3 regions of the Shewanella sp. MR-4 genome follow, and region 1 is predicted to be linked to each of the others. Evidence: predicted binding sites of a transcription regulator. Region 1 holds the regulator's gene; each other region holds the start of a gene.
What was found. Region 1 encodes MetJ, which represses methionine synthesis genes. Its sites were predicted from a motif close to TAGACGTCTAGACGTCTA; they were not measured.

Region 1 (3,407 bases):
CAAATTTATGTAAGTGACAACGTGCCATCTCGAATTCCTCTACTGACAAGCCGCAACGGCGGCCAATCCTGCTTGAATATCTGCAACTAAGTCGTCGGCATCTTCAATACCAACCGACAAACGTAATAGGGTGTCTTTAATGCCAGCTTCATAACGCGCTTGGGGCTCCATCGCCCTATGGGTCATAGTCGCGGGCACGGCCACGAGACTCTCAACGCCACCTAAGCTCTCGGCCACGCTGAATAAACTTAAGGCATCTAAAAAGGCGACCACTTCGGCCTCGCCGCCCTTAAGCTCAAAACTCAGCATAGCGCCAAAGCCTTTTTGCTGCTTGGCGGCAATGGCATGGCCGGGGTGATCCGCAAGTCCTGGGTAATACACTTTGCTCACCACAGGGCTGCTCGTCAGCACGTCCAGAATACGCTGGGCATTGCTTTGGTGCTCGCGAATGCGCACGGCTAAGGTACGCAGACCCCGCAGGGTTTGATAACTGTCGAAGGCAGACCCAGTTAAACCTAAAGTGTTCGACCACCAATGTAAGGTCTCACCGAGTTGAGGATCTTTGGCGATCACCGCGCCGCCCACCACATCGCTGTGACCATTGATGTACTTAGTGGTGGAGTGGATAACGATATCGGCACCGAGTAACAGCGGTTGCTGCAAAATGGGCGAGAGGAAAGTGTTGTCCACTACCACTAAAGCGCCCACTGCGTGGCTCGCCTTGGCGATAGCTTCGATATCGACGACTCGCAGCAGAGGGTTAGAGGGGGTTTCAATCCATACCATCTTAGGTTGCTGGGCGATGGCTTGCTCAAGCGCTTGAGCATCGGTTTGATCGACCACCAGCAGTTTAAATTGGCCTTTTTTCGCGAGGTTGGTGAATAAACGGTACGAACCGCCGTAACAATCGTGTGGAACCACCAGCAAGTCATCTGGGCCGAGCAAGGTAGTGACTAAGGTAATGGCTGCCATGCCAGTGCAAGTCACCACGCCAGTTGCGCCCTTTTCCAGCTTAGCTAAGGCATCACCTAAGATGCTGCGGGTAGGATTGCCGGAACGACTGTAATCAAATTCGCGAGGATTTTTATGACCATCGAAGGCGTAATTAGTCGACAGGTAAATTGGCGGCACCACCGCGCCATGCTGAGTATCGCTTTCGATACCCTGACGCACTGCTAATGTGGCTAATTGACGTTCGGTCACTAATTTGCCTGCGGTCATCGGGAACTCCTAAGTTCGCAAAGAGATGTCTGGACGTCTAAATGTACCTAAGCCCAGTGGCATCGTCAATAGGCGTTAAGACGTTTAGACGTCTAAACATAAAGAAATCTGTTTGCAATCACTAAGAAATAGTAGCAATAATTTGACTGTAATCTGTAAGGGTTTAAAATCTGCCCCGAATTTAGCGTTATAACAGGTGAGTCAATGACTGAATGGAATGGGGAATACATCAGCCCCTATGCTGAACATGGCAAGAAGAATGAACAAGTAAAGAAAATTACTGTGTCTATTCCGCTCAAAGTGCTAAAAGTCCTCACGGATGAACGTACCCGTCGTCAGGTCAACAACCTGCGCCACGCGACGAATAGCGAACTTTTGTGTGAAGCGTTTTTGCATGCCTACACCGGCCAGCCTCTGCCTAATGATGCCGATCTATCGAAGGATTGCCCAGACAGCATTCCCGCCGAAGCGAAACGGTTGATGGACGAGATGGGGATCGAGTGGGAAGATATGGAATAACGCTTAAGCGTCCAATATCCTACTTATCATTAGGGATCGTTAATACTCATCTTGCTTGATGGGTTAGAGTAACGATCCCTATTTTGTTTTGATGGAATCCTATGTTCTCCTTGATAGATCCACAAACGCTCGCCATTGCGTCTGTGATTGTGTTTTTAGGTGCCCTCACCCAGAGTCTGATTGGCTTTGGCCTTGCCGTGGTGGCGAGCCCGTTGCTGTATATTGTCGACCCCGAATTAGTGCCCGCCCCTGTGATTGTGATGGGTTTTTCCATCGCCCTACTCACCCTGCTGCGTGAACGCGGCCATTTAGAATTCAATGGTTTGCAATATGCGCTCATCGGTCGAGTGCCCGGAGGTTTTATCGGTGCCAGCCTGCTACTGTTTGCGCCGCAGCCGATTCTTGGTCTGGCGATTGCTGGCATTGTGGCAGTCGCCGTGGTGCTGAGCCTGTATAAATTGACTCTTCCCGTGAACAAAGCAACCCTGTTTGGCGCGGGCGTGGTCTCGGGGATCTTCGGTAATATCGCCGCCATTGGTGGTCCGCCGATGGCGATTCTGTTGGCGGGTAAGGATGCCTCCAAATTTCGCGCCGCATTGTCAGCCTTCTTTATCTTCAGCTCGACCATAGCCCTGGTCATTCTTGGGGTGACGGGTCTGCTCGAAATCAAGCATTTATGGTTATCCCTGATGCTGTTGCCATCAGTGTTTTTAGGCTATTTAGTGGCAGGCAAACTGGTGGGGAATGTGGATAAGCATAAGACCAAGATGGCCACCTTAGCCCTCTGCGCTATCAGCGCCTTAGTGCTCACGGTGAAATCTGTGATTGAGCTATTGCCGCAATAATTACCGCAATAAAATCCTGCTAATCGCCCCCATAAAAAAGCACCGTTAATCGGTGCTTTTTGCTTGCAGGGGATAGGTGATGTATCCCATCGATATTGCATTGAACCAAAACACTAACTTAGATAGCTTTGTCCCGCATATACAATAAAGTGTCTCAGTGCTAACACACCGGTTAAGCTGGCGCAGGCCACCATAATCATCGCCCCCTTGCTGTGGCGAGTCGCGGTCGGCAACAGCATAAACAACAGCGGAATACCAAAACCAATCCCGACCACGCCAATCCAGAATACGCTCGCCCACACGCCAGAGGTGAGTGATGCTAGCGCCGCAGCTGCCGCTCCGCCCTTAAAGTACAAGGCGCAGAACAACATAAACAGGAACATGATTTCGATTGCCATCACTGGCAGCTCTAAGCCATGCATTTTGGCTAAGGTCTTGTCGTGGCTATCGGTCTTGAACATCACCAGCGCCAGCACCGCATTAGCCGCCGCGCCCGCCGATAAACCAGAGACTAAAAACAGCGCTGGCAATACCGCAGTGTTCAACATCGGATAGGCATTCATGGCCGAAATTAAGAAGCCAGTATAAGCACCTACGCCAATCGCGAGGATAAACAGCAGCACTTCAATCGGTTTTCTAAAGGGCATCAGCAGCTTAGCGATAGGCACGAGGAAACCTAAGCCCCACTTTGGCAGCTCATCGCGCAGCACAAGAATCGCGTAGGCAAATGCCAAGGGGGAGTAAGCCAGTAGCGCTAACACCCCAATTGCCATTACAGACTGGAAGTTGTAGTTGATTAAAATCAGCCAAAAATGGAAAGGC
Region 2 (3,407 bases), 1.4 Mb from region 1:
TTTCACCGAAGTGTTGAGTCACAAACGGCACTGCTTGTTCGCCCGCCACACCGAGTAAGGTCCACTCGTCAGAGGCATTGCTCAGTGTCGCCTTACTAAATACCGCATATTTTTGCAGTTGCGGCAGGTCTAGCTCTAGGGTGTCCTTTGGCATCAGCATCAACAGCACATCTTGGATGGCGAAGGTGCGGAAGCTGGCGAGCATCTTACCCTTAGGGTCGCAATGTGCGCCCCAGCGCCATTGGTTGGCTTCGAGTGAGCTGATATCCGTGGTGACTTGGCCATGGATAAAACTGCGACCCTGTTCGCCGACCACTTTGATGAGGCCGAGGTGGGATAGGTTGGCGAGCATAAGTGGAGGCATTGAGGCGTCCAGATCCCAAGTGGGTGTCGAAACTGCAATAGTCATAGCGGAGATCCTGAAAATGAAGACGATGCAAGAGGCTAGATTGTAGCGGAATTAAGCGGCGCTCAAAAGCATAAGGCGCACATATCTTGAATGAAATGTGCGCCTTATAAATACACTCAAGCTGAGTGCGAAAAGCCTTAGAACAATACGCGGGTGCGCAGAGTGCCTTCAATGGCCTTAAGTTCGACCAGTGCTTCCTCGGCTTGGTGAGTATCGACTTCCATCACCACATAACCGATTTCAGCAGTGGTTTGCAGATACTGAGCGGCAATGTTGATGCCTTTTTCAGAGAAAGCTTTGTTGATTTTGATCAGCACGCCAGGACGGTTTTGGTGAATGTGCAGCAAGCGCGAAATGCCTTTGTGCATTGGCAGCGACACTTCAGGGAAGTTAACCGCAGAAACGGTCGAACCGTTATCTGAGTATTTGGCTAACTTACCAGCCACTTCGATACCGATATTTTCTTGGGCTTCAGCAGTACTGCCGCCCACGTGCGGGGTCAATAGCACATTGTCTAAGCCACGTAATGGGCTGATAAATTCATCATCATTCGATTGTGGCTCGACAGGGAATACGTCGATTGCCGCGCCCGCAAGGTGACGCTCTTTAAGGGCAACCGTCAGGGCATCGATATCAACCACAGTGCCGCGTGAGGCGTTGATGAAGATGCTGCCTTTACGCATGGCTGCAAATTCTGCTGCGCTGATCATATCTTTAGTTTGCGCTGTCTCAGGGACGTGTAAGCTCACCACATCGGACTGTGCCAGTAATTGTTCCATCGAATGGATTTGCTGAGCGTTACCTAATGGCAGTTTGTCTTCGATATCGAAAAACACCACGCGCATACCTAAGGTTTCAGCCAAGATCCCTAGCTGAGTACCAATATGGCCATAACCTATCACACCTAAGGTTTTGCCACGGACTTCGTAACTGCCTGCGGCTGTCTTCATCCAGCCACCACGGTGGGCAATCGCATTACGCTCAGGAATGCCGCGCATCAACATGATGATTTCGCCTAATACCAGTTCAGCTACGCTGCGGGTATTAGAAAACGGTGCGTTAAATACCGGGATACCGAGCAATTCGGCGGTCGCCAGATCCACCTGGTTAGTGCCGATACAGAAACAACCAATCGCAATCAGTTTTTCGGCACGTTTTAACACGTCAGCGGTCAATTGGGTACGGGAACGAATACCAACAAAGTGAGCATCTTTGATGGACTCGAGCAGGGCTTCATCACCTAAGGAGGCTTTGTGATACTCGATATTGGTGTATCCAGCACGTTCAAATACATCGACCGCAGATTGGTGGACGCCTTCCAACAACAGGATCTTGATCTTATCCTTGTCCAGCGAATGTTTCGCCATGATATGGGTACCCTCTAATTAATTGAAATGGTTCAGTGTGATATGCTGACAGCCTTGGACCTCCAAAGTAGCACTTTTTTTGCTCACTGTGGAGGGCTAGATGGCTAAAGTTAATATTCTAGAATTAGAACAATATCGCATAAGAGGAAGGAACATTGAATAACAAAATTGCTTGGTGCGGTATTTACCTCTCAGTTTTAATATGGTCGGCGATAAAACCCGCAGATCCATTCACTTGGTGGCTCGAAGCCTTGCCCGCATTAGTGGCCGTGCCCTTACTCTTTTTTACCCGCAAGCGTTTCCCGCTGACGCCCTTAGTGTATTTTTTGGTACTGGTACATTGCTGTGTGTTGTTTGTTGGCGCGCACTATACCTACGCCGAAGTGCCGCTGTTTGACACTATTGCCCAGTGGATGGGCAGCGAGCGCAATAACTACGACAAGGTTGGGCATTTTGCTCAAGGCTTTATTCCTGCCATGCTAGCCCGTGAGATTATGTTACGTAATCAAGCTGTTAAGCCTGGTGCTTGGTGTGCCTTTTTAGTCACCTGCTTTGTGTTGGCCTTTAGTGCCTTCTATGAACTGATTGAATGGTGGGTGGCCGCTGCAACTGGCGAAGGCGCCGAGGCCTTCTTAGGCACTCAGGGTTATGTGTGGGACACGCAATCGGATATGTTTTTAGCCCTAATAGGTGCCATTGTCGCGTTAATCAGTTTATCGCGTGTTCAGGATAAGCAAATAGCCAAACTTGTCGGTCAAGCTTAAACTCGAACCCTTATCGATAAATGCCCTCGAAGCTTCCATTCGAGGGGATTTTTTATTCCTCAAGTTGTCATCTTTTGCTGTTAGTTTTTTGTTTAAACTTTCGATTGAGTATCTTATAGACTAAGGTGCTGTTCCGACTGAATAGGATTAAGTTCTAGGATTAATCACTGCCTAATGGTGAATTCTTGGTCTGTTAGTCGAACTGACTATATAAAAAGAGTGATTATTTAGTACATTTGGGTGATGGCATTCATGCGGTAACTAGTCAGAATGGGCTATGTTAATTAATTGTACTTTGTGTACATTTGCCCTCTTCAGTTCAGCATTAGGTTATAAAAACTAAATACTTTTCAGGGAGAAGAGTAAAGTGAATACTATCAACGAGTTAGTTTTTCTGCATCAAGTGGCTGCGCCTTGCCATTTAGCGATACTCGCAGAATCTATCGGATTAAAAACACGGATTGTTAAACAGGCTTCCGAGCTAAATTTAGATAAAGGGCAACGCAGTTTTTGCCTTATCGCCCAAAAAGGCGCTGCCTTAGATAATAAAGGCATTCCGCTGTTGGCCTCACGTCTGGTGCCCCATGTTCCCGTCGCTTTGTATCAAGTCGAGCGTAATTCCTTAGACCAAGAGTCAGCCATGTTGCTGGGGATCCGCGGTCTGTTATTTGCGGATCAGCGGATGGATTTGATGCTAACGGGGCTGCGCAAAATGGTGGCCGATGAGCTTTGGTACGATAGAACCTTACTCAGTAAGATGTTTCGCCGGGTGGTGCAAAAGTTGGATGGGCAAAATGATATGCCCGCCGATACCGTTGCCATGTTGCAAGCGCTTACCTCAAGGGAGCGAACCATTATTCAGTTCGT
Region 3 (3,407 bases), 1.6 Mb from region 1:
GCAATAGCACTCAATCGCACAAAATTCCTAACACCTATTTCTGCGACCTTTGAGCTTAACGTACTGGGTTCGTTATCTGGCTCAAACGTCAGGGAAAAGCATTATCCTATATCTTGCTCATTAGGCAATGCTGTTTAAATCAGAAAATTTTCATCATACCGATGGCAGATGCGTTTAAGCTACTCACAGTGGCCCGAGGGCCAGTCTAAACGCCAGTATCTTTTACCTTGCTCATCCTCGAGGACATTAATCGTCACCACCGCCGCCACGGGTAAGGCGAGCTGACTGTAAAAACCTAAGGTTTTCACCGCCCCAAGCGCCCTTGACATCAAATGGCGAATAACCCCGCCGTGGGTCACTACCCAGATATTGGCCGCGGGTGCATTGGCATTAAACTCGCCGTGGGCCTGTTCATCATCCATCGCCAGCAGGGCAAACTCTTTATCGAGGATTTGTTCTATCGCCCCATCGACTCGGGCTTCGAAACTTGCCATGGCTTCGCCATTGGGCGGCGTCACCTCCCAGGGATTCTGCCAATAGGCCGCCATCCGCTCGCCGTCGCGTTGATATAAGTCATCGAGCAGGCAACCATCCCAATCGCCGAAGGCTATTTCCTGTAACTCCTCCAGCAAGTTGACCTTCAGCGGCAAAGGCGCGGGCGCATCTAAACTCATGCCCACGGACGCACTCGAATGCAGCTCAGCCGCAAAGGCCTTGGCAAACTCGGCGCAGCGCCTTGAGGTCGAGCTATAAATGCCGTGGCACACAGTCGCCTGCGCCTCCACCGCCGCCGACATCTGCCGCCAGCCCTTGTCGCTCAGTGGCACATCGACTCGGCCACGTAAAATCGCCCCGCCCTCGCATTCTCCATGGCGTAACAGTAATAACCTGAGCTGCTTCATCTGATCTTTCCTTTTATCGTTTTTATCTGGGTTATCTCGCCTATGCTATACCAACTTTAGCCTTGCCCTGACAATCCGATGTCGCGTATTATGGACGTCTATACGTATAAATGTCCAAAACATAACGAACGACATTCAATAATAAAATGCAATTTGTCACCCGATTGCGTACTTTGGACTCAACTTAGCTGTAGTAAAGGTAATCATTTTATGGCGATATCTCTCCATCGAGCCAGCCAAACACTGGCAGACATTCGCAACCAGTTGTCAAAGCGCATTCTGATTTTAGACGGCGCTATGGGCACTATGATCCAAGGCTACAAGCTGGAAGAAGCCGATTACCGTGGCGAGCGTTTCAAGGATTGGCATACCGACGTTAAGGGCAATAACGATTTGTTAGTGCTCACGCAGCCACACATCATCAAACAAATTCACATCGACTACCTATTAGCCGGTTCCGATATTATTGAAACCAACACCTTTAACGCCACCACTATCGCCATGGCCGACTACGACATGCAGTCACTGTCCGCCGAAATTAACCGTGAAGGTGCGCGCCTCGCCCGTGAGGCCTGTGACGAAATCGAAAAGGCCACGGGGAAACCCCGTTATGTTGCCGGTGTGTTAGGGCCCACTAACCGCACTTGCTCTATCAGTCCCGATGTTAACGATCCCGGATATCGCAATATCCACTTCGATGAGTTAGTAACCGCTTACTGCGAATCGACCCGCGCCTTAATTGAGGGCGGCGCCGATATCATTATGGTCGAGACCATCTTCGATACCTTAAACGCTAAGGCCGCCTTATTTGCTATCGAAACCGTGTTCGATGAACTCTTTGGGGCAAATTCGCCAGCACGTTTGCCTGTAATGATCTCTGGCACTATTACCGATGCCTCGGGCCGAACCCTGACCGGACAAACCACCGAAGCCTTTTATAACTCCCTTCGCCATATCAAGCCCTTGTCCATCGGCCTTAACTGTGCCCTCGGCCCTAAGGAGCTGCGCCCTTACGTCGAAGAACTGTCTCGCATCGCCGAATGTTATGTCTCGGCGCACCCTAACGCGGGTCTACCAAACGAGTTTGGCGGTTACGATGAAACCCCAGAGGATATGGCGAGCGTTATCCAAGAATGGGCCCGTGAAGGCATGCTCAACATTATCGGCGGCTGCTGTGGTAGCACGCCCGAGCATATTAAAGTCATTCGCGAAGCCGTGGAGCCGTTTGCGCCACGGGTATTACCCGAGATCCCAGTCGCCTGCCGTTTATCGGGTTTGGAACCGCTCACTATCGACGCCCAAACCCTGTTTGTGAACGTGGGCGAACGTACCAACGTGACTGGCTCAGCCAAGTTTTTAAAACTGATCAAAGAAGGCAAGTTCGAGCAGGCGCTCGATGTCGCCCGTGAACAGGTAGAAAGCGGCGCGCAGATCATCGACATCAACATGGACGAAGGCATGCTCGATGGTGTGGAGGTAATGCATAAGTTCTTAAATCTTATCGCCTCTGAGCCGGATATCAGCCGTGTGCCGATTATGATCGACTCCTCAAAGTGGGAGGTGATTGAAGCGGGCCTCAAATGTATTCAAGGCAAGGGAATCGTCAACTCTATCTCCTTGAAGGAAGGCGAAGAAAAGTTTATCGAGCAGGCAACCCTAGTGAAACGCTACGGCGCCGCGGCCATTATTATGGCGTTCGACGAGCAAGGTCAGGCCGACACTAAGGCGCGCAAAGTCGAGATCTGTACCCGCGCCTATCGCGTGCTGGTCGATAAGGTCGGCTTTCCGCCCGAAGACATTATCTTCGACCCAAATATTTTCGCCATTGCCACGGGTATCGATGAGCACGATAACTATGCCGTCGATTTTATTGAAGCCATTAAAGAGATTAAGGCCACCCTGCCCCACGCGATGATTTCGGGCGGTGTGTCGAACGTGTCGTTCTCCTTCCGCGGTAACAACCCAGTGCGTGAGGCGATTCACGCGGTGTTCCTGTACCACGCGATTAAAGTCGGCATGGACATGGGTATCGTCAACGCGGGCCAATTAGCGATTTACGATGATATCGACCCCGAGCTTAAGGATAAGGTCGAGAACGTCGTGCTCAACCTGCCTTGCCCAGTGGAAGGCTCAAACAATACCGAGCAATTGCTTGAGATTGCTGAAAAATTCCGTGGCGATGGCTCAAGTGCCGCCAAGAAAGAAGACTTAGAATGGCGCTCATGGCCAGTTAATCAACGTCTCGCCCATGCGCTGGTCAAAGGCATCACCGAATTTATCGACGAAGATACTGAAGCGGCTCGCCAACTCGCCTCTCGTCCGCTGGATGTGATTGAAGGCCCGCTGATGGACGGTATGAATATCGTCGGCGACCTGTTTGGCTCGGGCAAAATGTTCCTGCCACAGGTGGTGAAGTCGGCGCGGGTGATGAAAAAGGCTGTGGCCTACCTCAATCCCTTTATCGAGCAAGAGAAGGTAGAAGGCCAATCTAACGGCAGAATTTTG

Region 2: serA (phosphoglycerate dehydrogenase) is a predicted target of MetJ. The motif match lies at 1,866-1,883, and genes of this name have one in related genera.
Region 3: metH (methionine synthase) is a predicted target of MetJ. The motif match lies at 994-1,011, and genes of this name have one in related genera.

The regions. Positions count from the first base shown of each region.
Region 1 is NC_008321.1:4,111,834-4,115,240, forward strand. Features, by position in the region: gene SHEWMR4_RS17955 (bifunctional aspartate kinase/homoserine dehydrogenase II) at 1-28, opposite strand, end outside; gene metB (cystathionine gamma-synthase) at 40-1,203, opposite strand; gene metJ (met regulon transcriptional regulator MetJ) at 1,426-1,740, shown strand; gene SHEWMR4_RS17970 (sulfite exporter TauE/SafE family protein) at 1,842-2,585, shown strand; gene nrfD (NrfD/PsrC family molybdoenzyme membrane anchor subunit) at 2,699-3,407, opposite strand, start outside.
Region 2 is NC_008321.1:836,765-840,171, forward strand. Features, by position in the region: gene ygfZ (tRNA-modifying protein YgfZ) at 1-409, opposite strand, end outside; gene serA (phosphoglycerate dehydrogenase) at 547-1,776, opposite strand; gene SHEWMR4_RS03750 (DUF2238 domain-containing protein) at 1,932-2,540, shown strand; gene SHEWMR4_RS03755 (helix-turn-helix transcriptional regulator) at 2,908-3,407, shown strand, end outside.
Region 3 is NC_008321.1:991,174-994,580, reverse strand. Features, by position in the region: gene SHEWMR4_RS04360 (histidine phosphatase family protein) at 180-902, opposite strand; gene metH (methionine synthase) at 1,113-3,407, shown strand, end outside.